3 regions of the Burkholderia gladioli genome follow, and region 3 is predicted to be linked to each of the others. Evidence: predicted binding sites of a transcription regulator. Region 3 holds the regulator's gene; each other region holds the start of a gene.
The links. The regulator HrcA, encoded in region 3, represses chaperone genes, less so after heat shock. The targets are predictions, from matches to a motif close to TTAGCACTCNNNNNNNNNGAGTGCTAA.
Positions count from the first base shown of each region.

Region 1: rpoH (RNA polymerase sigma factor RpoH) is a predicted target of HrcA. The motif match lies at 4,705-4,731, and genes of this name have one in related genera.
Region 2: groES (co-chaperone GroES) is a predicted target of HrcA. The motif match lies at 4,958-4,984, and genes of this name have one in related genera.

Region 1 covers NZ_CP009323.1:1,103,964-1,111,404, reverse strand. The annotation lists gene nagE (N-acetylglucosamine-specific PTS transporter subunit IIBC) at 1-9, shown strand, start outside; gene cydX (cytochrome bd-I oxidase subunit CydX) at 129-248, opposite strand; gene cydB (cytochrome d ubiquinol oxidase subunit II) at 315-1,451, opposite strand; gene BM43_RS21830 (cytochrome ubiquinol oxidase subunit I) at 1,489-3,060, opposite strand; gene cydP (cytochrome oxidase putative small subunit CydP) at 3,050-3,319, opposite strand; gene rpoH (RNA polymerase sigma factor RpoH) at 3,708-4,643, opposite strand; gene BM43_RS21815 (acyloxyacyl hydrolase) at 5,020-5,589, shown strand; gene BM43_RS21810 (nuclear transport factor 2 family protein) at 5,629-6,015, shown strand; gene leuA (2-isopropylmalate synthase) at 6,180-7,441, opposite strand, start outside.
Region 2 covers NZ_CP009322.1:1,470,246-1,477,686, reverse strand. The annotation lists gene BM43_RS07015 (aldo/keto reductase) at 55-1,038, shown strand; gene BM43_RS07010 (methionine synthase) at 1,108-2,136, opposite strand; gene BM43_RS07005 (DUF1852 domain-containing protein) at 2,165-3,148, opposite strand; gene msuE (FMN reductase) at 3,201-3,779, opposite strand; gene BM43_RS06995 (LysR family transcriptional regulator) at 3,929-4,837, shown strand; gene groES (co-chaperone GroES) at 5,019-5,309, shown strand; gene groL (chaperonin GroEL) at 5,327-6,961, shown strand; gene BM43_RS06980 (alginate O-acetyltransferase AlgX-related protein) at 7,084-7,441, opposite strand, start outside.
Region 3 covers NZ_CP009323.1:2,227,303-2,234,743, reverse strand. The annotation lists gene grpE (nucleotide exchange factor GrpE) at 1-461, opposite strand, end outside; gene BM43_RS41775 (hypothetical protein) at 889-1,050, shown strand; gene BM43_RS27015 (RNA-binding S4 domain-containing protein) at 1,022-1,429, opposite strand; gene hemH (ferrochelatase) at 1,454-2,521, opposite strand; gene hrcA (heat-inducible transcriptional repressor HrcA) at 2,664-3,689, opposite strand; gene BM43_RS27000 (NAD kinase) at 3,801-4,703, shown strand; gene recN (DNA repair protein RecN) at 4,723-6,372, shown strand; gene BM43_RS26990 (DUF7164 domain-containing protein) at 6,507-7,382, opposite strand.

The sequences.
Region 1 (7,441 bases), 1.1 Mb from region 3:
CCGGCCTGATCCGGGCCAGGGAAACCCGGTCGGGCAGCGTACTGCACGACCGGTGGTTTCCAGCGGCGCATCAAGCACAAAAGGCACCCTCGGGTGCCTTTTGTCGTTTCTGCCGTGGAGCGGAAAGCTCAGTGCTGGCCTTTCTGCTTCTGCGCGTCGAGCGCTTCCTGCGACTCGAGCCACATCGCATTGATGACGCCGAAGGACAGCGCCACGCCGATGCCGAGGATCCAGGTGAAGTACCACATAGTCAGTCTCCGGAAGAGAGCGGGTCGGTTGCTGCAAGCCGGGCCGAGCGGGACCCGGCGCATGGGTCAGTAAAGCGAATGGCTGTTGTCCTCGAGTACCTTCGGCGTGATCTTGCCGCGCAGCACGCGATAGACCCAGCTGGTGTAGATCAGGATCAGCGGCAGGAACACGATCACGGCCACCAGCATCACCTCGAGCGTCATGTGGCTGGAGGTGGAATCCCAGACCGTCAGGCTGCTGCGCGGGTCGAGCGAGGACGGCATGATGAAGGGAAACATCGAGAAACCGGCCGTCAGGATCACGCCGATGATCAGCAAGCTGGTGGACAGGAAGGCGCTCTTCTCGAAGCGCGAGCAGGCCAGCAGCGCGGCCAGCACGCCGCCGACGAAGGCGATGGCCGGCGCAATCGTCATCCAGGGGTAGCTGTGGTAATTGCTCAGCCACAGCGCGTGGCCGGCCGCGACCTGCTTGAGCAGCGGATTGGCGACGGTGTCGAACGGCGCGGCCTGGGTGATCTGGTAGCCGCCGATCGAGGTGCAGATCAGGGCGCCGGCCAGCGCGAACAGCACGATCGCGACGATCGCGCTGACGCGCAGCGCGCGGGCCGCGCGGCGGGCGATCACGCCTTCGGTCTTCATGCGGATGAAGGCGGCGCCGTGCGCGACCAGCATGCTCAGCGAGACCAGCCCGCAGAGCAGCGCGAACGGGTTCAGCAGCGCCCAGAAGCTGCCCGTGTAGGTGACGCGCAGGTCGCTGTCGAAGGCGAAGGGCACGCCCTGCAGCAGGTTGCCGAAGGCCACGCCGAACACCAGGGCCGGCACGAAGCCGCCGATGAACAGCCCCCAGTCCCAGCCGGCACGCCAGCGCGGGTCGCTGCGCTTGCTGCGGTAGTCGAAGCCGACCGGCCGGAAGAACAGCGCGAACAGCACCAGCAGCATCGCGAAGTAGAAGCCCGAGAACGAGGCGGCGTAGACCAGCGGCCAGGCCGCGAACATCGCGCCGCCGGCCGTGATCAGCCAGACCTGGTTGCCTTCCCAGGTGGCGCCGACCGTGTTGACGATGATGCGGCGCTCGTCGTCGGTCTTGCCGAGGAAGGGCAGCAGGGCGGTGGCGCCCATGTCGAAGCCGTCGGTGAGGGCGAAGCCGATCAGCAGCGTGCCGACGAGCACCCACCAGATCACCTTCAGAGTTGCGTAGTCCATGACGATTCCTTGTGCGGTTTCGGTGAGCCGGGCGCGATCAGGCCGCCGGGGCCGCCTGCTGTTCGTGGTGGTAGCGGCCGGTATGCAGCGAGGACGGGCCGAGGCGCGCGTACTTGAACATCAGCGTGATCTCGATCACGAACAGCGCCGTGTAGAACAGGATGAAGCCGGCGAGGCTCAGGTAGAGATCGGTGGGCGTGAGGCTGGAGGCCGACAGGTGGGTAGGCAGGATGCCGGCGATGGTCCAGGGCTGGCGGCCCACCTCGGCCACCACCCAGCCGAACTCGGCGGCCAGCCACGGCAGCGGGATCGCCCACACGGCCCAGCGCAGGAACCAGCGGCGCTTGGGCAGCAGCAGTTCGCGGCGCGCGCAGAACCAGAAGGCGAGCACGAAGGTGGCGAGGAACATGAAGCCGAGCAGCACCATCAGGCGGAACGAGAAGAACACCGGCGCCACCGGCGGGATGGTCTTCTTCGCGGCTTGCTCGATTTGCTGCGGCGTGGCGTCGGTGACGTTCGCGGTGAACTGCTTGAGCATCAGCCCGTAGCCGAGATAGGTCTTGTGCGCGTCGAAGCTGGCCTGGGTGGCCGCGCTGGTATCGCCGGCCTTGAGCTTCTCGAGTGCCGCGTAGGCGATCATGCCGCTGCGGATGTGGTCCTCGCTGCGCTTGATCAGCTCGTTGAGGCCGACCACCGGCTCGTCGATCGAGCGGGTGGCGATCAGGCCCAGCGCATAGGGAATGCGGATCGCGTAGTCGGTGCGCTGCTCGGCCTGGTTCGGGATCCCGAAGATCGTGAAGGCGGCCGGCGCCGGCGTGGTTTCCCATTCCGATTCGATCGCGGCCAGCTTGACCTGCTGCACTTCGCCGGTGGTGTAGCCCGATTCGTCGCCGAGCACGATCACGCACAGCGTCGAGGCCAGGCCGAAGCCGGCCGCCACCGCGAACGAGCGCAGCGCGAAGGCGGTGTCGCGGCGGCGCAGCAGGTACCAGGAGGAGATGCCCAGCACGAACATCGAGGCCGTCACGTAGCCGGCCGACACGGTATGCACGAACTTGACCTGCGCGACCGGGTTGAACAGCACGTCGAACAGGCTCGACAGTTCCATGCGCATGGTCTGGTAGTTGAACTCGGCGCCCACCGGGTTGTTCATCCAGCCGTTGGCCACCAGGATCCAGAGCGCCGAGAGATTCGAACCGAGTGCCACCAGGAAGGTGACGATCAGGTGCTTGACGCGCGAGAGCTTGTTCCAGCCGAAGAAGAACAGGCCGACGAAGGTCGATTCGAGGAAGAAGGCCATCAGCCCTTCCACCGCGAGGGGCACGCCGAAGATGTCGCCGACGTAGTGCGAGTAGTAGGACCAGTTGGTGCCGAACTGGAATTCGAGCGTGATGCCGGTGGTCACGCCCATCGCGAAGTTGATGCCGAACAGCTTGCCCCAGAACTGGGTCATGTCCTTGTAGACCTGCTTGCCCGTCATCACGTAGACGGTTTCCATGATCACGAGCAGCCAGGACAGGCCGAGCGTGAGCGGGACGAACAGGAAGTGGTAGAGCGCGGTGATGCCGAACTGCAGACGCGACAGGTCGACGACTTCGCTACTGATCATGGTGGGCTCCCTTGGAGGAATCGGGGGCCGTCGGCCCGAGCAGGCGGGCGGCGACGACGGCGGGCGGCAACTGCATGTGCTCGGCCTGCGGGTGATTGAAGAACGCGTACTTGAGGGCCATCAGCAGCACCAGCTTGACGGCCAGCACGACCGACAGGTCGCGCACCAGGGTGGGCCCCCGGGCCCAGGCGATGACGCGTGCACGCAGCGTGGGCCTGGCGTCCTGCGAGGCGGATTTGCGGGTGAGGATCAGCGGCATGATCTGGTGGACGGCGCCCTGAAGTCGTTGGTTTTGAGACGATCGTGGCGCTGGCCGGCGCCGTGGGGAGAACACCAAAATTCTAAAATTGTGCGGTGCGATATTTGCGAATTCATCTGCGGCGGACGGTCGCGAAATGGCCTGCCGCATTTGATGTGTCGCAAGTCTTGATCGAATCGTGTCCGGCTTTGAGAAACAGTAGGGTCGATTGCCGAATATCCCAATTTATAGGTCGAAATCCGGCCCTTGTCAGGTAGATGGCGTTTCGCGCCGAAGCGATCAGGATTGCTGATCGAAAGCGAGGCGCAAAAGGAAAAGGCCCGCTGTCGTGAGACAGCGGGCCTTGGGGGAACTGCGTGGCAGGGCGGCGATCAGCCGGCCGCTCGCGTCATGCGTAGGCGGCGAGCGCGGCGCGCATCTTCTTCATCGCGCTGGCCTCGATCTGGCGGATCCGCTCGGCCGACACGCCGAATTCGGCGGCCAGGTCGTGCAGCGTCGAGCCGCCCGAGCCGTCGTCGTCGACATTGAGCCAGCGCGCCTCGATGATACGGCGGCTGCGCGCGTCGAGCGACTCCAGCGCTTCCGAGATGCCGTCCGTCTGCAGGCGGTCGCGCTGGCGCGAGGCGATCACGGCGGTCGGCTCGTTGTGCGAGTCGGCCAGGTAGGCGATCGGCGCGAAGGATTCCTCGCCGTCGTCGACCTGCCCCTCGAGCGCGATATCGCCGCCCGACAGACGCGTTTCCATCTCGGCGACATCCTCGCGCTTGACGTTCAACTCCTGGGCGAGGCCGTCGATTTCCTCCGGCGTCATCGCCTGCATGCCTTTCTTGTGGCTGCGCAGGTTGAAGAACAGCTTGCGCTGCGCCTTGGTGGTCGCGACCTTCACCATGCGCCAGTTGCGCAGGATGTATTCGTGGATCTCGGCCTTGATCCAGTGGATCGCATACGAGACCAGGCGCACGTTCTGGTTCGGATCGAAGCGCTTGACGGCCTTCATCAGGCCGATATTGCCTTCCTGGATCAGGTCGCCGTGCGGCAGCCCGTAGCCGAGGTAGTTGCGCGCGATCGACACCACCAGGCGAAGGTGCGACAGCACCAGGCGGCGGGCCGATTCGAGATTGTTCTGGTCGCGGAATTCGGTCGCGTACTGGCGCTCTTCCTCGAGCGTCAGCATCGGGATCCGGTTCACCGACTGGATATAGGCGTCGATATTGCCCAGCTGGCCGGGCAGCATCGATTGGGACGCGAGCGCCAGCGAGCCTGCCGACGAGGCCTTCGCAGGCACCGGGCCAAGCGTATTCGGAAGGGTCAGAGCATTGCTCACTTACGTAAACTCCTTTGGAATCAGGGACAAGCCCCGTTACAAGGCGATTCCACGAGCTATCTTAGCACTCTCGCCAAGTGAGTGCTAAAGACTTAGAGGGGGCAGGGCCATTCGAGTTCCCGCAGCTCTATCGAAGTTCTCATGTCGATAGATACTACTCGTTTCTACCTGGGCGCAGCGGATCGTGATCAATTCAATTTGACGTTTTTCCAATCACTTTCCGGCACAGGATTTCGATTCTTGTCGATTGCGAAGCAAACCATTTCGCGAGACGATGCCGATCAGAAATGTCCTTTACCATAAGATGCTGTTCGATTTGAGCCGGACGCGAGACCCGCGCCGGCGCTCCATTCAACCCCGGAATCTGGAGTGAAGGATGCAGAACAAGAAAAGTCTCAGGGCGGGACGGTGGCTGGCCGGCACGGTGCTGGCCGCCACCCTGGCGGGCGGCTCGAACGCCGCGTTCGCCGACCGCTGGGGGGTACAGCTCGCGGGCGGCATCGCCGACCACGACATGAAGAAGGTCGATCTCGGCGTGGTCTGGGATCCGGGCTGGTCCTGGTGGCAGATGGGCGACTGGCATTTCACCTTCGTGATGGAAGGCCACGCCTCGTACTGGCATTACGGCGGCGATCACGCCGTCAATGCCAACATCGGCGAATTCGGGGTCACGCCGGTGTTCCGCTTCATCAAGCGCAGCGGCGCGATCCGGCCGTTCTTCGAGGCCGGCGTGGGCCTGCGCCTGCTGACCCACCCGACCATCGCGACCAACTACACGATGTCGACGGCGTTCCAGTTCGCCGACATGGTCGGCGTCGGCGCGCAGTTCGGCGGCCACCAGCAGTACCAGGCCGGCTTTCGCTTCCAGCACGAGTCGAACGCCAGTATCAAAGATCCGAATCCTGGTATAAATTTCAGCCAAATCTACGTGCAGTACAACTTCTGAACGGCACGCGCCCGGCGCGCGGAGTCTGGGAGTGCGGCGATGATGGCGAAAGTGATCGAGGCGATCCGTGCACTGGAGCGCGACCGGTTCCGCGCGATGGTCGATGGCGATGGCGAGGCGCTCGACGCCTTGCTCTCGGAACACGTCTACTACGTGCATACCAATGGCAAGCGCGAGTCGAAACAGCAGTTCATCGACGCGATCACCGCCGGCCGGCGCCGTTATCGTCAGATCGAAGTGCAGTCGCAGGACGTGATGCCGGTCGGTGGCGAGGCGTTTGTCGTCACCGGCCGCGTGATCGTCGAGCTCGAGGCGAACAACGGCGGCATCGTCTTCCCGATCGCCTATACCGCGCTACAGGCCCAGGAAAGCGGGCAGTGGCGCTTGCTGGCCTGGCATGCCACGCGCTGCGCGACCGAAGCCTGAAGCCCCGCGGTGGCGGGACGCTGGTGAATGCGGTTGGCATTCGTCGGCATTCGAAGCGGCCTGCTGGGCCGCTTTTTCATTGCGCGGCGCCGAGGATCGCTCGACGTCGCGCCGGTCGCGCAAGGCGTGCCGGCCGGGCCATGGTTGATGAGGCTTGATCGGGTTCAGGCCGCCGCGCGGCGGTCCGAGCAATGCCAGTCCGAGCGGTTGATCGAGCTGGCGAGCGCATCGATGGCGGCCACCACGGCTTCCTCGTGCGCGCCGACGCCGTAACGCATCGGCGCGTCGCCCATCCTGGCGCCGACGAATACGGCCACGCGGCCGTCGACGGTGCGCGCCGACTCGACCGAGACGATCTCGATCGTGGTGCCTGCCGCGTTCGCGAATGCCGCGGCGGCATGCGCGACCACCGCTTCCTCGCCGGCGTCACCGGGAATCGCGGCACCCGCGGCAATCTCGTGGCGCTGCCAGCTCATGGTGCCGCCGTTGCGCGCGGCCGGCCCGGTGGTCTCGAAATACTCGCGACGGAACAGCGAGCAGATCGCGTCGCCCGTCACCTCCTCGCCCGAGCGATCGGCCACCGTCTGCACCGCGTGGCTGAACTCGATCTGCACGCGGCGCGGCGGCGTGAAGCCCATGCCGCGCTCGAGCAGATAGGTCGCCCCGCCCTTGCCCGACTGGCTGTTGACGCGGATCACGGCGTCGTAGCTGCGGCCGAGGTCGGCCGGGTCGATCGGCAGGTAGGGCACTTCCCAGATCGCGTCGGGACGCTGCTGGGCGAGACCCTTGCGGATCGCATCCTGGTGCGAGCCCGAGAAGGCCGTGAACACCAGGTCGCCCGCATAGGGATGGCGCGGATGCACCGGCAACTGGTTGCAGCGCTCGACCACGCGGCGCACCGCGTCGATGTCGGAGAAGTCGAGGCCCGGGTCGATGCCCTGCGTGTAGAGGTTGAGCGCGAGCGTGACGAGATCGACGTTGCCGGTGCGCTCGCCGTTGCCGAACAGGCAGCCTTCGATGCGATCGGCGCCGGCCAGCAGGGCGAGCTCGGCGGCGGCCACGGCGGTGCCGCGGTCGTTGTGCGGATGCACCGACAGGACGATGCTGTCGCGGTAGCCGAGGTTGCGGTCCATCCATTCGATCTGGTCGGCGAACACGTTCGGCGTGGCGGCCTCGACGGTGGCCGGCAGGTTCACGATCATCTTGTGATCGCGGGTCGGGCGCCAGGTCTGGGCGACCGCGTCGCACACCTCGCGGGCAAAGGCCAGCTCGGTCATGCTGAAGGTCTCGGGCGAGTACTGGTAGGTCCAGTGCGTGCCGGGGCGCGCCTGCGCCTGCTCCTTGATCATGCGCGTGCCGTCCACCGCGAGCGCCTTGACCTGCTCTTTCGAGAGCCCGAACACGATCTTGCGGAACGACGGGCTGA
Region 2 (7,441 bases), on a different replicon from region 3:
GAGACCGAAGCTCGCCGTCGGCGCCCGTCCGCCCAACCGATCAGCGAGGTAGCAATGGAATACGTCAAGTTCGGGGCCACCGGCCTCGAGGTCTCGAAACTGGTGCTCGGCTGCATGACCTACGGCGATCCGGCGCGCGGCAACCACGCCTGGACGCTGCCCGAGGACCAGAGCCGCCCCTTGATCCGCCAGGCGATCGAGGCCGGCATCAACTTCTTCGACACCGCGAATACCTATTCGGACGGCAGCTCGGAAGAGATCGTCGGCCGCGCGCTGCGCGAGTACGCGCAACGTGACGAGGTGGTGATCGCCACCAAGGTGTTCAATCGCATGCGGCCCGGCGCGAACGGCGCGGGCCTGTCGCGCAAGGCGATCTTCTCGGAGATCGACCACAGCCTGAAGCGGCTCGGCACCGACTATGTCGATCTCTACCAGATCCATCGCTGGGACCCGGGCACGCCGATCGAGGAAACGCTGGAGGCGCTGCACGACGTGGTGAAGGCGGGCAAGGCGCGTTACATCGGCGCTTCGTCGATGGCGGCCTGGCAGTTCTCGAAGGCGCTCTACACCTCGCGCGAGCACGGCTGGACCGAATTCGTCAGCATGCAGAACCACCTGAACCTGCTGTACCGCGAGGAGGAGCGCGAAATGCTGCCGCTCTGCGCGGACCAGGGCATCGCCGTGATTCCGTGGAGCCCGCTCGCGCGCGGCCGTCTCACGCGCAACTGGGACGAGAGCTCGGAACGCCAGGAAAGCGACAACGTCGGCACGCGGCTCTACCAGGCCACCGCCGACGCGGACAAGGCCGTGGTGGAGGCGGTCGCCAAGGTGGCCGAGGCGCGCAAGCTGCCGCGTGCCCAGGTCGCGCTGGCCTGGGTGGCGCAGAAGAGCACGGTGACGGCGCCGATCGTGGGCATCTCGAAGCCGCATCATCTGAGCGACGCGGTGGCCGCGCTCGAGCTGAAGCTGAGCGAGGAGGAGATTGCCACGCTGGAGGCGCCTTACGTGCCGCACCGGGTGGCGGGCTTCACGGCCTGAGGAGGAGGACGGCTCCCGGGCGAGCGCTTCGCTGGCCGCTCGGGAGCCGGAGGTGACGTCAGCGCGAGATCAGGCCGACAGTTCTCTGCGGACGATTTCCGCGCCTGCGCTGAGCGCGTTCAGCTTGCCTCTCGCCACCTGGCGAGACAAGGGTGCCATGCCGCAGTTGGTGCAGGGATAGAGCTTGTCGGCATCCACGAAGCGCAGCGCCTTGCGCAGGGTGTTGGCGACTTCCTCCGGCGTCTCGATGGTGTTGCTTGCCACGTCGATGGCGCCCACCATCACTTTCTTGCCGCGAACCAGTTCGATCAGGTCGATCGGGACATGGGAGTTGTGGCATTCCAGCGAGATCATGTCGATGCTGGATTGCTGCAGCTTCGGGAACGACTCCTCGTATTGGCGCCATTCCGATCCCAGCGTCTTCTTCCAGTCGGTATTGGCCTTGATGCCGTAGCCGTAGCAGATATGCACGGCGGTTTCGCACTTGAGCCCCTCGATCGCCCGCTCCAGGGTGGCCACCCCCCAATCGTTCACCTCGTCGAAGAACACGTTGAAGGCAGGCTCGTCGAACTGGATGATGTCGACGCCGGCCGCCTCCAGTTCCTTCGCTTCCTGGTTGAGGATTTTGGCGAATTCCCAGGCGAGCTTTTCCCGGCTCTTGTAGTGGGCGTCGTAGAGCGTGTCGATCATCGTCATCGGGCCGGGCAGGGCCCACTTGATGGGCTGCCGGGTTTGCTGACGCAGGAACCTGGCGTCTTCCACGAATACCGGCTTCTGGCGACTCACCTCGCCGACCACGGTCGGCACGCTCGCATCGTAGCGATCGCGAATCCTGACCGTCTCGCGCTTTTCAAAATCGACCCCGTCGAGGTGCTCGATGAAGGTGGTGACAAAATGCTGGCGCGTCTGCTCCCCGTCGCTGACGATATCGATGCCCGCGTGCTGTTGCTCCTGCAGCGACAGACGCAGGGCATCGTGCTTGCCCTCGGTCAATTCCTCGTCTTGCAGTTTCCAGGGCGACCAGAGCTTTTCAGGTTGGGCGAGCCAGGATGGCTTGGGCAGGCTGCCGGCAGTGGAAGTCGGGAGTAGTTTTTTCATGTCGAATGATTCCGCGAAGCTTGGTTGATCAGAGAGCGCAGCTGGAAGCCCATTGCTCGAGAATGTGCTTGTACGGCTTGATGAAGTGTTCTTCCGTGAATTTCCCCTGCTTGACGGCCAATTGGCTACGTTCTTCCCGGTCGTAGACAATCCGGGTCAGTGAATAATCCCGATGCTTCAGGCTGGGCTGATAACACTTCCCCGCCGCGGAATTGGCGTTGTAGATTTCCGGGCGGTAGATTTTCTGGAATGTTTCCATCGCGCTGATGGTGCCGATCAGCTCGAGATTGGTGTAATCCTCCAGCAGGTCGCCGAGAAAATAAAAGGCCAGCGGCGCGACACTGTTCGGCGGCATGAAATAGCGAACCTGCAGGCCCATCTTCCCGAAATACTGGTCGGTCGACGAAAGTTCGCTTTGTCGATACTCGACGCCCAGGATCGGGTGCTGATTCTCGGTTCGGTGATAGGTCTTGCTGGTCGAGGCGCTGATGCAGATCACCGGCGGCTTGCCGGAGATTTCCCGGTAAGCGCTCGAGTTCAGGAAGTGCTTGAACAGCTTGCCATGCAGATCGCCGAAATCGTCCGGGATGCCGAATTCGGATTTGTCGCGGTTGTGCTCGGGCAGCAGCACGCTGAAGTCGTAATCGCGCACATAGGACGAGAAATTGTTCCCGGCAATCCCCTCGATGCGCTTGCCGTTCTTCTTGTCGATGATCTTCGTCTTCAGGATCTCGATCAGCGGAAACGCATCGATGCCGTGCCCGGCATCGATCTTCATCTCGACGGAAATGATCTCGAGATCGACGGAATAGCGATCCCCTTTCGGGTTGTCCCAATGCGCCAGGTCATTGAATCGACTGTCGATCATCTTCAGGGTATTGCGCAGGTTCTCCTGGCGGCTCGTTCCGCGGGCCAGATTGGCGAAATTGGTGGTGATGCGCGTATTGTCCGATGGGTGATAGTTCTCATCGAAACAAATACGCTTGATTTCAAATGTGAAATTGTTTTCCATGATGATCCGGCGAATGGATTGTCGAAAGGAAGGCTGAATCTCTTGGGCGGGTTCAGGCCGCGACGACTTCCTCGGCGGCGGGTCTCGCGTGGCGGATCAATTCGACCAGGGGCAAGGCCCGTTGCACCGCCAATCCGGCTCGCTCGATCAGGGCGTCGTCTTGCAGGCGGTAGTCGGCGAAATCCTTGTCGGTCGCGTAGACGCCCAGCGGCAAGGTGCGCGCCTGGAAGAAGCTGAACAGCGGCCGCAACTGGTGGTCGATCATCAGGGCGTGGCGCTCGCTGCCGCCGGTGGCCGCCAGCAGGACGGGCTTGTCGATCAGGGCGTCCTGGTGAATGAAGTCGAAGAAGTGCTTGAACAGTCCTGAGTAGGCGCCGCGATAGACGGGGGTCGCCACGACCAGGACGTCGGCTTGCTCGACCGCCGCGAGTTCCCGCTCCACCGCGTCGGGCAACTGGGAGCGCCAGACCGCTCCGGCGAGTTGCGGCGCGAGCTGTCCCAGCTCGACCAGGCGCGGCTCGCACGACACTTCATCGGCGATCAGGTCCAGCAGGTGGGTGGCCAGCGCTGCTGTCTTGGACGGGCGTTGCAGTCCGCCGGAAACCGCTACTACACGGAGTGGACGTGTCATGTTGGTTTTCAGATGGATGAAGGTGCGCGGCGCCGTGAAGCCAGGCCGCTTCGAAAAATACATACGAACAATGGAAGCCGATGCTAACGATGGGGACCAATGAAGTAAAATGGTTTTATTTCACGAATCCATGAAAGTGGTTCATACATATGCTTGAGCGCATCCATCTGAGCATCGTCCAGCAGGTCGAGAAGCAAGGGTCCTTGACGGCCGCCGCGGGCGTGCTGAACCTGACCCAATCGGCCTTGAGCCACAGCATGAAGAAGCTGGAGCAGCAACTGGGCACGGACATCTGGCTGCGCGAAGGGCGCAGCCTGCGCCTGACGCAGGCCGGCCAGTACCTGCTGGCGGTGGCGAACCGGGTGCTGCCGCAACTGGACCTGGCCGAGGAGCGGCTGGGCCAGTTCGCGCTGGGCGAGCGCGGCGCGCTGCGCATCGGCATGGAATGCCATCCTTGCTACCAGTGGCTGCTCAAGGTGGTGTCGCCGTATCTGGCGGCATGGCCCGACGTGGATGTGGACGTGAAGCAGAAATTCCAGTTCGGCGGGATCGGCGCGCTGTTCGGTTACGAGATCGACCTGCTGGTCACGCCCGATCCGCTGTTCAAGCCGGGGCTGAAGTTCGAGCCGGTGTTCGACTACGAGCAGGTGCTCGTGGTGGCCAAGGGCCATGCGCTGGCCTCCGCGACCTACGTGAAGCCGCAGCAGTTGACCCCGGAAGTGCTGATCAGCTACCCCGTGGACATCGAGCGCCTGGACATCTACAACCAGTTCCTGCTGCCGGCCGGCGTGACGCCCCGGCGCCACAAGGCCATCGAGACCACCGACATCATGCTGCAGATGGTGGCCAGCGGCCGCGGCGTGGCCGCCTTGCCGCGCTGGCTGGTCGAGGAGTACGCGGCCAGGATGGAGGTGGTGCCCGTGCGGCTGGGCGCGCGCGGCATCGCCAAGCAGATCTTCCTGGGCGCGCGCGAGACGGACACCGCCATCGACTACGTGCGGGCCTTCATCGAACTGGCTCGCGAGCCCCGGGCGGTCTCGACGCTGGCGAGGGATTGAGGCCGGCGCGCCCGCCTCGCCGGATATCGCGCGCCGCCATATCCTTTCCATCCCCGGCTCATAACCTTCTGCGTATCCGTTATTGGATCGGCGCCGGGCCGGTTTTTATACTGGCTTCTGTCAGCACTCGCCCGATGCGAGTGCCAGATACCACGCCAACCATCACCAGAGGAACGCACCGATGAGCCTTCGTCCGCTGCACGATCGCGTGATCGTCAAACGACTCGACCAGGAAACCAAGACGGCCTCCGGCATCGTGCTGCCCGACAGCGCGGCCGAGAAGCCCGACCAGGGCGAAGTGATCGCCGTCGGCCCGGGCCGGCGCGACAACGACGGCAAGCGGATCGAGCCCGACCTGAAGGTCGGCGACCGCGTGCTGTTCGGCAAGTACGCCGGCCAGACCGTCAAGGTCGACAGCAACGAGCTGCTGGTACTGCGCGAGGAAGATGTCGTCGCGGTCGTCAACGTCTGAACCTGAGAGAGTCCAACATGGCTGCAAAAGATATCGTTTTCGGCGACGTCAACCGCGCGAAGCTGATCGAAGGCGTCAACATCCTGGCCGACGCGGTGAAGGTCACGCTGGGCCCGAAGGGCCGCAACGTGGTGCTGGAGCGCAGCTTCGGCGCGCCGATCGTGACCAAGGACGGCGTGTCGGTCGCCAAGGAGATCGAGCTGGCCGACAAGCTGCAGAACATCGGCGCGCAACTGGTCAAGGAAGTGGCCTCGAAGACCAGCGACACGGCCGGCGACGGCACCACCACGGCCACCGTGCTGGCCCAGGCGATCGTGCGCGAAGGGCAGAAATACGTGGCGGCGGGCCTCAATCCGCTGGACCTGAAGCGCGGCATCGACAAGGCCGTGGTGGCCGCGATCGAGGAGCTGAAGAAGATCAGCAAGCCGACCACCACCAGCAAGGAGATCGCCCAGGTCGCGACGATCTCGGCCAACGGCGAGGAGTCGATCGGCCAGCGCATCGCCGAGGCGATCGACCGCGTCGGCAAGGAAGGCGTGATCACCGTCGAGGACGGCAAGTCGCTGGCCGACGAGCTCGACGTGGTGGAGGGCCTGCAATTCGACCGCGGTTATCTCTCGCCGTACTTCGTCAACAACCCCGATCGCCAGGTCGCGGTGCTCGACAGCCCCTACGTGCTGCTGCACGACAAGAAGGTGTCGAACATCCGTGACCTGCTGCCGGTGCTCGAGCAGGTGGCCAAGGCCGGCCGGCCGCTGCTGATCATCGCCGAGGACGTCGAGGGCGAGGCGCTGGCCACCCTGGTGGTCAACAACATCCGCGGCATCCTCAAGACGGTCGCGGTCAAGGCGCCCGGCTTCGGCGATCGCCGCAAAGCGCTGCTGGAGGACATCGCGATCCTGACGGGCGGCCAGGTGATCGCCGAGGAAACCGGCCTCACGCTGGAGAAGGCGACGCTGGCCGAGCTGGGCCAGGCCAAGCGCATCGAGGTGGGCAAGGAAAACACCACGGTGATCGACGGCGCCGGCGACAAGGCCTCGATCGAGGCGCGCGTCAAGCAGATCCGCGTGCAGATCGAGGATGCGAGCTCCGACTACGACCGCGAGAAGCTGCAGGAGCGGGTCGCCAAGCTGGCGGGCGGCGTGGCGGTGATCAAGGTGGGCGGCGCGACCGAGATCGAGGTCAAGGAGAAGAAGGATCGCGTCGACGATGCGCTGCACGCCACGCGCGCGGCCGTCGAGGAAGGCATCGTGCCGGGCGGCGGCGTGGCCCTGATCCGCGTGAAGCAGGCGATTCGCGAAGTGCGCGGCGCGAACCCGGACCAGGATGCCGGCGTGAAGATCGTGCTGCGCGCGCTCGAGGAGCCGCTGCGGCAGATCGTGAGCAATGCCGGCGAGGAAGCCAGCGTGGTGGTGGCCAAGGTGGCCGAGGGCAGCGGCAATTTCGGCTACAACGCGGCGAGCGGCGAATATGGCGACCTGGTGGAATCGGGCGTGCTCGATCCGACCAAGGTCACGCGCACCGCGCTGCAGAACGCGGCATCGGTGGCGGGCCTGCTGCTGACCACCGACGCCACCGTGCACGAGCAGCCGAAGCCGGCAGCGGCCGGGGCACCGGCGGGCGCGCCGGGCGGCCCGGACCTGGGCTTCTGATGGAAGTCGGCGCGCAAGGGCGCCGACTGGGCCGCCAGTCGGCCCGGTGAACGGCTTGCAAGGCACAAGGCCCGGCGATTGCCGGGCCTTGTGTTTTTCAAGCATCTGGCGCGGCCGGCTTGTCAGGGCCGGCAGGCCTGGTCGAGATTGACGGGCGCGTCGAGCAGATGGGGCAGGCTGCGTTCGACGATTTCCAGCACCACGGCCCTGGGCTGCGCCCGGCGGACCAGCGCGCCGTCGACGCGGGTTCCGCGTTGCGTATACAGCCGATGGACGTCCTCGCCGAGGAAGGGAATCAGTTCGCCCGCGAACGAATCGCGATACAGCAGCAGGCTGCCCGTGGCGCCCGGGTTCTCCATGACGTTGTGGGCATCGACCGGGTCCGTCGGCCAGCCGGGCACCGTCACGCCATGCGCCCGGCGCGGCACGCGCGGCGTGAGCGACACGATGTAGTCGAGGAAGTAGCCCGGCAGGTCGAGC
Region 3 (7,441 bases):
TCCTGCTCGGCCGGCACCATCGAGATCGCCTGGTGCTGATGCGGATCGAATTTCGCGCCGACCGGGTCGATCACGTTGACGCGGCCCTTCTCGAGCGCGCTCTGCAGCTGGCGCAGCGTCAGCTCGACGCCTTCGCGGATCTTGGCGATGTCGTCGGACTTGTCGCCGACGGCGGCTTCCAGGCTGTCGATCACGGGCAGAAGGTGCTCGGCGAAGCCCTCGATGGCGAACTTGTGCGCCTTGGCGACGTCGTCCTGCGCGCGCCGGCGCACGTTCTCGGTCTCGGCCTTCGCCCGCAGGAAGCTCTCCTGCAGCTCGGCGACCTTGGCTTGCGCTTCGGCGAGCGCGGCGTCGGCGGCCGCTGCCTGCGGCGCGTCGCCGGCCGGTGCCTGGGCAGCCATTGCGTCGCGGCCGGTCTCGTCGGCCGGTTGACCAGCCGGATTCTCTTGCGTGTTTTCCATGTCGCTGAAATCGAATTGAATGATGAAAGCCGGATCGACGATACGCGCCGCGTGACGGGCACGGGGCACGCATCGCCGGACAACGGCGACGTAGTTGGGGCCGAAGACAACAACTTCAAGAGGGTCTTTCGGCCAGGGCTGCGGCGTCGAGCCGCGGATCGGCCCGGCATTGGGCTTGGGCGCCGCCCGCTCGGCCAATCGTGGCGGGCTGTCGCGCCGTGGCGCCGAAACTGCCGGTAACAACCGTTACCGCGGTCCCACTGGATCGGCTTCGGGCGCTGCACTACACTGCCATCAGGCTGCCCGAACGCAGGTTAACCCTGAGCTATCGTCAGACTTTCCACTGCCTGACGATCGGCGCGAAACCCGCCCCGGCCGCCGCCCATCGCCCTCGGCTCACGCCGGCCTCGTTCCCCAGGGGAGTACCGTGAAACTGACCTTTGCCATATCGGTGGTCGCGCTGGTACTCGTGGCCGGCACCACCACCATCTGCCTGTCGGGCGCCGTCACCGACCGCACCACCGAATACGGCAGCGCGCGCGCCACCTTCGAGCAGATCTTCAGCGTTCACCCGAAAGTTTGTCGATGATGCGGCGATCGCGCTTGGTCGGCCGGCCATGCAGCTCGGCGGCCGGCTCGCGATAATGCCGCCGCCGCTCGAGTTCGGCAAGCCGTTTCGCCCGCCCTTGCGCGGTTTCCGCATACAGCGTCTGGGCGATGCTGGCTGGCCCGCGCGTGTCGCAGATGCCGAGCACGTCGAGCTCCCAGACCACGGTCTCGATGGTGATTTCCACGCGGTCGCCCACCCGCACGTCCTTCGAGGGCTTGACCGTCGCCCCGCCGATCCGCACCCGCCCCTTCTCGACGGCATCGGCCGCCAGCGAGCGCGTCTTGAAGAAGCGCGCGGCCCACAGCCACTTGTCGATGCGCAGCTTGGCGCCGGGTTCGGTCGAAATCCGGTAATTCATCAGCTTAATCCCGTTTCGTGACGCTCATGCGGCCGTCTCCGCGGGCACGGCCACGCGCACCGGCCAGCCCTGCAGGTTTTCCGCGACGATCTGGCCCAGCGCCGAAATCCAGGCAGGCGAGGCGTTCAGGCAGGGAATCCGGTGGAAGCTCCCGCCGCCGCCGTGCAGGAACTCGTCGCGCACCTCCATGCCGATCTCCTCGATGGTTTCCAGGCAATCCGAGGTGAAGCCGGGGCAGAACACGTCGGCTCGCTTCACCCCGGCCGCGCCCAGCTCGCGCAGGGTGGGCGCGGTATAGGGCTGCAGCCACTCGGCCTTGCCGAAGCGCGACTGGAAGGTCACCCGGCATTCGAGCGGCCCCAGCCCCAGCTCGGCCATCAACAGCGCGGCGGTTTGCTGGCACTGGTCGTGGTAGGGATCGCCCAGGTCGAGCGTGCGCTTGGGCACGCCGTGGAAGCTCAGCACCAGCTTGTCGCCGGCCGCGAAATCGGGGCTGCCGTGCTCGGCCCAGTAGTGCCGCACCTGCTCGGCCAGCGCGTGGATATAGGCCGGGTGGTCGGCGTAGTGCCGCACCGTGCGGATCTCGGGCTGGTTGCGCATGCGGGCCAGCGCGGCGAAGGCCGCGTCGAAGGCGGTGGCCGTGGTCGAGGCCGAGTATTGCGGATAGAGCGGCATCAGCAGCACGCGCTCGACGCCCAGACGCTTCAACTGCCCGAGCACGGTGCCGATGTCGGGCGTGCCGTAGCGCATCGCGTAGTCGACCAGCACCTGGTAGCCGTTGGCGGCGAACAGCGGCCGCAGCCCCTCGACCTGGCGCTCGGTGAACACGCGCAGCGGCGAGCCTTCCGGCATCCAGACCGTGGCGTACTTCTTGGCGGAGGCGCGCGAGCGGAACGGCAGGATCAGGCCGCGCAGGATCGGCTGCCAGGCCAGGGCCGGAATTTCGACCACGCGCGGGTCGGACAGGAATTGCGCGAGATAGCGGCGCACCGCGCCCGCGGTCGGCTCGTCGGGCGTGCCGAGATTGATCAGCAGGACCGCCGTGCGATGCGCCGCGGCCTGCTGCGAAGGGGGTTCGAGATCAAAACGCATGAACGGGGATGTGCATGGGCACCGGATCGAACGGCCCCCATTATAACGAGGGCACTCGCCGCGGCACCGCAGCCGGCAGAATGCCCGCCGCGCCGATGAGGACAATAGCCGGGCTCGATCGGCCCGGCCGGCGGCCACCGACCTACTGGTTGCCGCTCAAGGTCAGCGACAGCAGGCGCGCGGTGATGTCGACGATCGGGATCACCCGGTTGTAGGCCATCCGGGTCGGCCCGATCACGCCGAGCGTGCCGACGATCTGGCCGTTCACCTCGTAGGGCGCGGTCACCACGCTCATTTCGTCGATCGGCACCAGGGTCGACTCCCCGCCGATGAAGATCTGCACGCCCTGGGCATGGCTGGACACGTCGAGCAGCTGCAGCAGGCTGGTCTTCTGGTCGAACACGTCGAACAGCTTGCGCAGCCGCGCCATGTCGGAGGACAGGTCGGCCACCTCCAGCAGCTTGCGCTCGCCGGAGATCAGCACCGTGTCCTCGTCGTCGGACGTCTCGGTGCTGGCCGTGACGGCCGCGTGCATCAGCGCCGTCATGTCGTCGCGCAGGGTGTCGATCTCCTCGCGCAGCCGGCGCCGCACCTCGTCGAAGGACAGCCCCGCGAAGTTCGCGTTGATGTAGTTCGAGGCCTCGGTCAGCTGGGACGGGGAGTAGTCGCGCTGGGTCGCCATCATGCGGTTCTGCACGTCGCCCTCGGGGGTGACGATGATCAGCAGGATCCGCTTGTCGGACAGCCGCATGAACTCGACCTGCTTGAACACATGGCTGCGGCGCGGCGTGAGCACCACGCCGGCGAACTGGGACAGGTTGGACAGCACGCTGGCGGCCGCGGCCACCACCTTCTGCTGCGGCTCGCCGGCCTGCAGGGTGGTCTGCACCAGGCGCGTGACGGCCGCGTCGTCGATCGGCGACTCCACCGTCAGCATGGTGTCGACGAACAGGCGGTAGCCGCGCGGGGTGGGAATCCGCCCCGCCGAGGTATGCGGGCTCGACACCAGGCCGAGCTCCTCGAGGTCCGACATCACGTTGCGAATGGTGGCCGGGCTCAGTTCGAGGCCGGAATACCGCGACAGCGTGCGCGAGCCGACCGGCTGACCGTCGGCGATATACCGTTCGATCAGGGTCTTGAGGAGGGTTCGGGCGCGGGGATCTAACATGGTCGAAAATTCTAGCCTAAGCGGGCGGCGCCCGCGAGCGTTCCGGCACCAGGCCATGCCTGGCCTCCCGGACGGTTCCTTTTCGTCATCCAGCTATGGTGTAATGCCGCCATGACTACCGGCAACCAGTTCCAGACCGTCGCGCTCGTCGGGCGCAGCAATACGCCCGGCATCGCCGAACCGCTCGCCGCGCTCGCCGCCGCCATCGCGCAACGCGGGCTCGAGGTCGTGTTCGAGGCCGCCACGGCGACAGAATACGGCATCACCGGCCATCCGGCGCTGACCCCCACCGAAATCGGCGCGCGCGCCGACGTCGCGATCGTGCTCGGCGGCGACGGCACGATGCTCGGCATCGGCCGCCAGCTCGCCCCCTACAAGACCCCGCTGATCGGCATCAACCACGGCCGGCTCGGCTTCATCACCGACATTTCCGCCTCGGAGATGCTCGAGCTGGTGCCGCTGATGCTGGCCGGCAGCTTCGAGCGCGAGGAGCGCACCCTGCTGGAGGCGCGCATCGTGCGCAACGGCGAGCCGATCTATCACGCGCTGGCCTTCAACGACGTGGTGGTGAACCGCAGCGGCTTCTCCGGGATGGCCGAGCTGCGCGTCCTGGTGGACGGCCGCTTCATGTACAACCAGCGCTCGGACGGCCTGATCGTCGCCACCCCGACCGGCTCGACGGCCTATGCGCTGTCCTCGGCCGGCCCGATCCTGCATCCGCAGCTGCAGGGCATCGTGCTGGTGCCGATCGCCCCGCACGCGCTGTCGAACCGGCCGATCGTGCTGCCCGACGACGTCAAGGTCGGGATCCAGATCATCGGCGGGCGCGACGTCAACGTGAATTTCGACATGCAGTCGTTTACCGCGCTGCAACTGAACGACACCATCGAGGTGCGCCGCTCGCGCCACACCGTGCCGTTCCTGCACCCGGTCGGCTACAGCTACTACACCACGCTGCGCAAGAAGCTGCACTGGAACGAGCATCCGTCGCATGACGACGATCCCGAATCCTGACGCGGCGGCGCCCTCCATCATGCTTCGCCATCTCTCGATACGCGACTTCGTCATCGTCGCCGCGCTCGACATCGAATTCGACAGCGGCTTCACCGTGTTCTCCGGCGAGACCGGCGCCGGCAAATCGATCCTGATCGACGCCCTGGCGCTGGCGCTCGGCGAGCGCGGCGACGCCAGCGTGGTGCGCACCGGCTGCCAGCGCGCCGACCTGTCCGCCGAATTCACGCCGCACGACCGCGTCGCGCAATGGCTCGACGCGCATGCCTTCGAGGCCGAGGACAGCGTCATGCTGCGCCGCGTGATCGACGCCAACGGCCGCTCGCGCGCCTTCATCAACGGCACCAGCGCGACGCTCTCGCAACTGCGCGAGCTCGGCGAGATGCTGGTCGACGTGCATGGCCAGCATGCCCACCAGTTGCTGATGCGGCCCGACGCGCAGCGCGAGCTGTTCGACACGCATGCCGGCCTGAGCGCCGACGCGGCCGTAGTGGCGCGCGGCTGGCGCGCCTGGCGCGACGCGCTGCACCATATCGAGGTGGCCCAGACGCACGAGCGCGAGCTGCAGCTCGAACGCGAGAAGCTGGCCTGGCAACTGGCCGAGCTCGACAAGCTGGCGCCGCAGCCCGGCGAATGGGACGAGGTGAACGCCGAGCACCAGCGCCTGACGCATTCGGCGAGCCTGATCGACGGCGTGCAGGGCACCCTGCTGGCGATCTCCGAATCGGACGAGGCGATGCTGAGCCAGCTGGGCGCGATCATCTCGAAGGTCCGCCAGTTGGCCGCGATCGATTCGACGCTCAACGACGTGCTGGCCTCGCTCGATCCGGCCGAGATCCAGCTGCGCGAAGCCTCCTATTCGCTGTCGCATTACGCGCAGCGGCTCGAACTCGATCCCGAGCGGCTGGCCCAGGTGGAGGCGCGGCTGGACGCGCTGCATACGGCCGCGCGCAAGTTCCGCCTGCCGCCGGAGACGCTGCACGACGAACACGCGGCGCGCCGCGAGCAGCTCGCGGCGCTCGACGCGGCGGCCGACCTGTCGGCGCTGCAGGAAACCGCCGAGCGCGCCCGGCAGGCCTACCTGGCCGATGCGCGCACGCTGTCGGAGGCGCGCGCCCAGGCCGCCGACGCGCTGGGCGGCGCGGTGACGGCCGCCATGCAGGAATTGTCGATGGCGGGCGGCAGCTTCGAGGTCGGCCTGCTGCCGCTGGCCGAGGGCGGCGCGCACGGGCTCGAGCAGATCGAGTTCCGCGTCGCCGGCCACCCCGGCGTGCCGCTGCGCCCGCTGGCGAAGGTCGCCTCGGGCGGCGAGCTGGCGCGCATCAGCCTGGCGCTGGCGGTGATCGCCAGCGCGGCCAGCCTCACGCCCACCCTGATCTTCGACGAAGTGGATACCGGCATCGGCGGCGGCGTGGCCGAGGTGGTCGGCCGCCTGCTGCACCAGCTCGGCCGAGACCGCCAGGTGCTGTGCGTCACCCACCTGCCGCAGGTGGCCGCGCGCGGCGACCATCACTTCCAGGTCGCGAAGGCGCAGGACCCGGGCGGCGGCACCGTGTCCTCGGTCACCCCGCTCGACCGCGCGAGCCGCGTCGAGGAAGTCGCGCGCATGCTTGGCGGGCTCGAGATCACCGCCACCACGCGCAAGCACGCCAAGGAAATGCTGGCCGCCTGAGGCCTGCCTGCCCCGCGTCGCGCGGATGTTTGCCGCTGTCAGGCGTGTCGTGACGACCGCCCCCTCCCTGGCACCGCGGCAACTCCCGTGATCCTGGCCGGCACCCTCCGGCGGCGGCTCGGCGCTTTCCCCGCTCAGGCCGGCCGCGCCGCGATCGGCTCGACCTCGTCGAGCCCGGCGCGCGCGAGCCAGTGGCAATAGCCACCCAGGCTGCCGCGATCGATGGTGGCCGGGTCGATGCCGTCGTACTCGCCGGCGCGGAACGCGTGCTTCGAGAAATATTCCTCGATATGCCACGCATGGATGTGCAGCACGTCCCCGCCCAGGCGCCGCGTCGCATGCGGGAAATGGTCGAGCAGGCCGATCGAGCAGCGCTGCGGGTAGGTCTGCCGCAAGGCCAGCTCGCCAGCGTACATGGTCAGCACGTTCTTGCACCAGCCCGGCCACTGCCCCTCGTGCTCGGCGAATTCCTCGGCCAGCAGCCGCCTGCAGTAATCCATCTGCGCCACCAGGAAGTGCCGCACCATCTCCGACGGGCCATACACCGAGGCGCCCACGTTGTGCAGGCCCGCATGCGGAAAGCCCCAGCGCGCGCTGCACTCGACCAGCTTGCGGCGCACCGAATCCTCGTAGGCATAGGCGCCGAACCCGAAGCACAGGCCGCTCGGCACGAAGCTCGCGAAGGCCGGCGTGACGAAGGTATCGCAGTCGGTCTTGAGCACCAGCTCGAAGCCGGCGCAGGCATCCAGCACGTCCGGCGCGCACAGGTTGGCGACCGAGTTGATATAGGGGTAGCCGGCCCATTCGGCATGCGTTCGAGCATGAGGCAGCGCGGGTATCACGACCAGGCGCGAATCGGCCGGCAGATGGCCGACCACCTCGGGATGACAGACCACGATCAGCGCGCCGCCGTCCAGCGAGCGCGTATGGATCAGGCTCTTGTAGAGCCAGAAGAACTCCTCGACCATCTGGCTGTTGTGGTCCACATAAACCAGGATCGCCTTTTTCATTTTGAATTCTGGATCGGGAGAAGGTCGCCGCATCGTATCACCGGCCTTTTGCGCCCGCC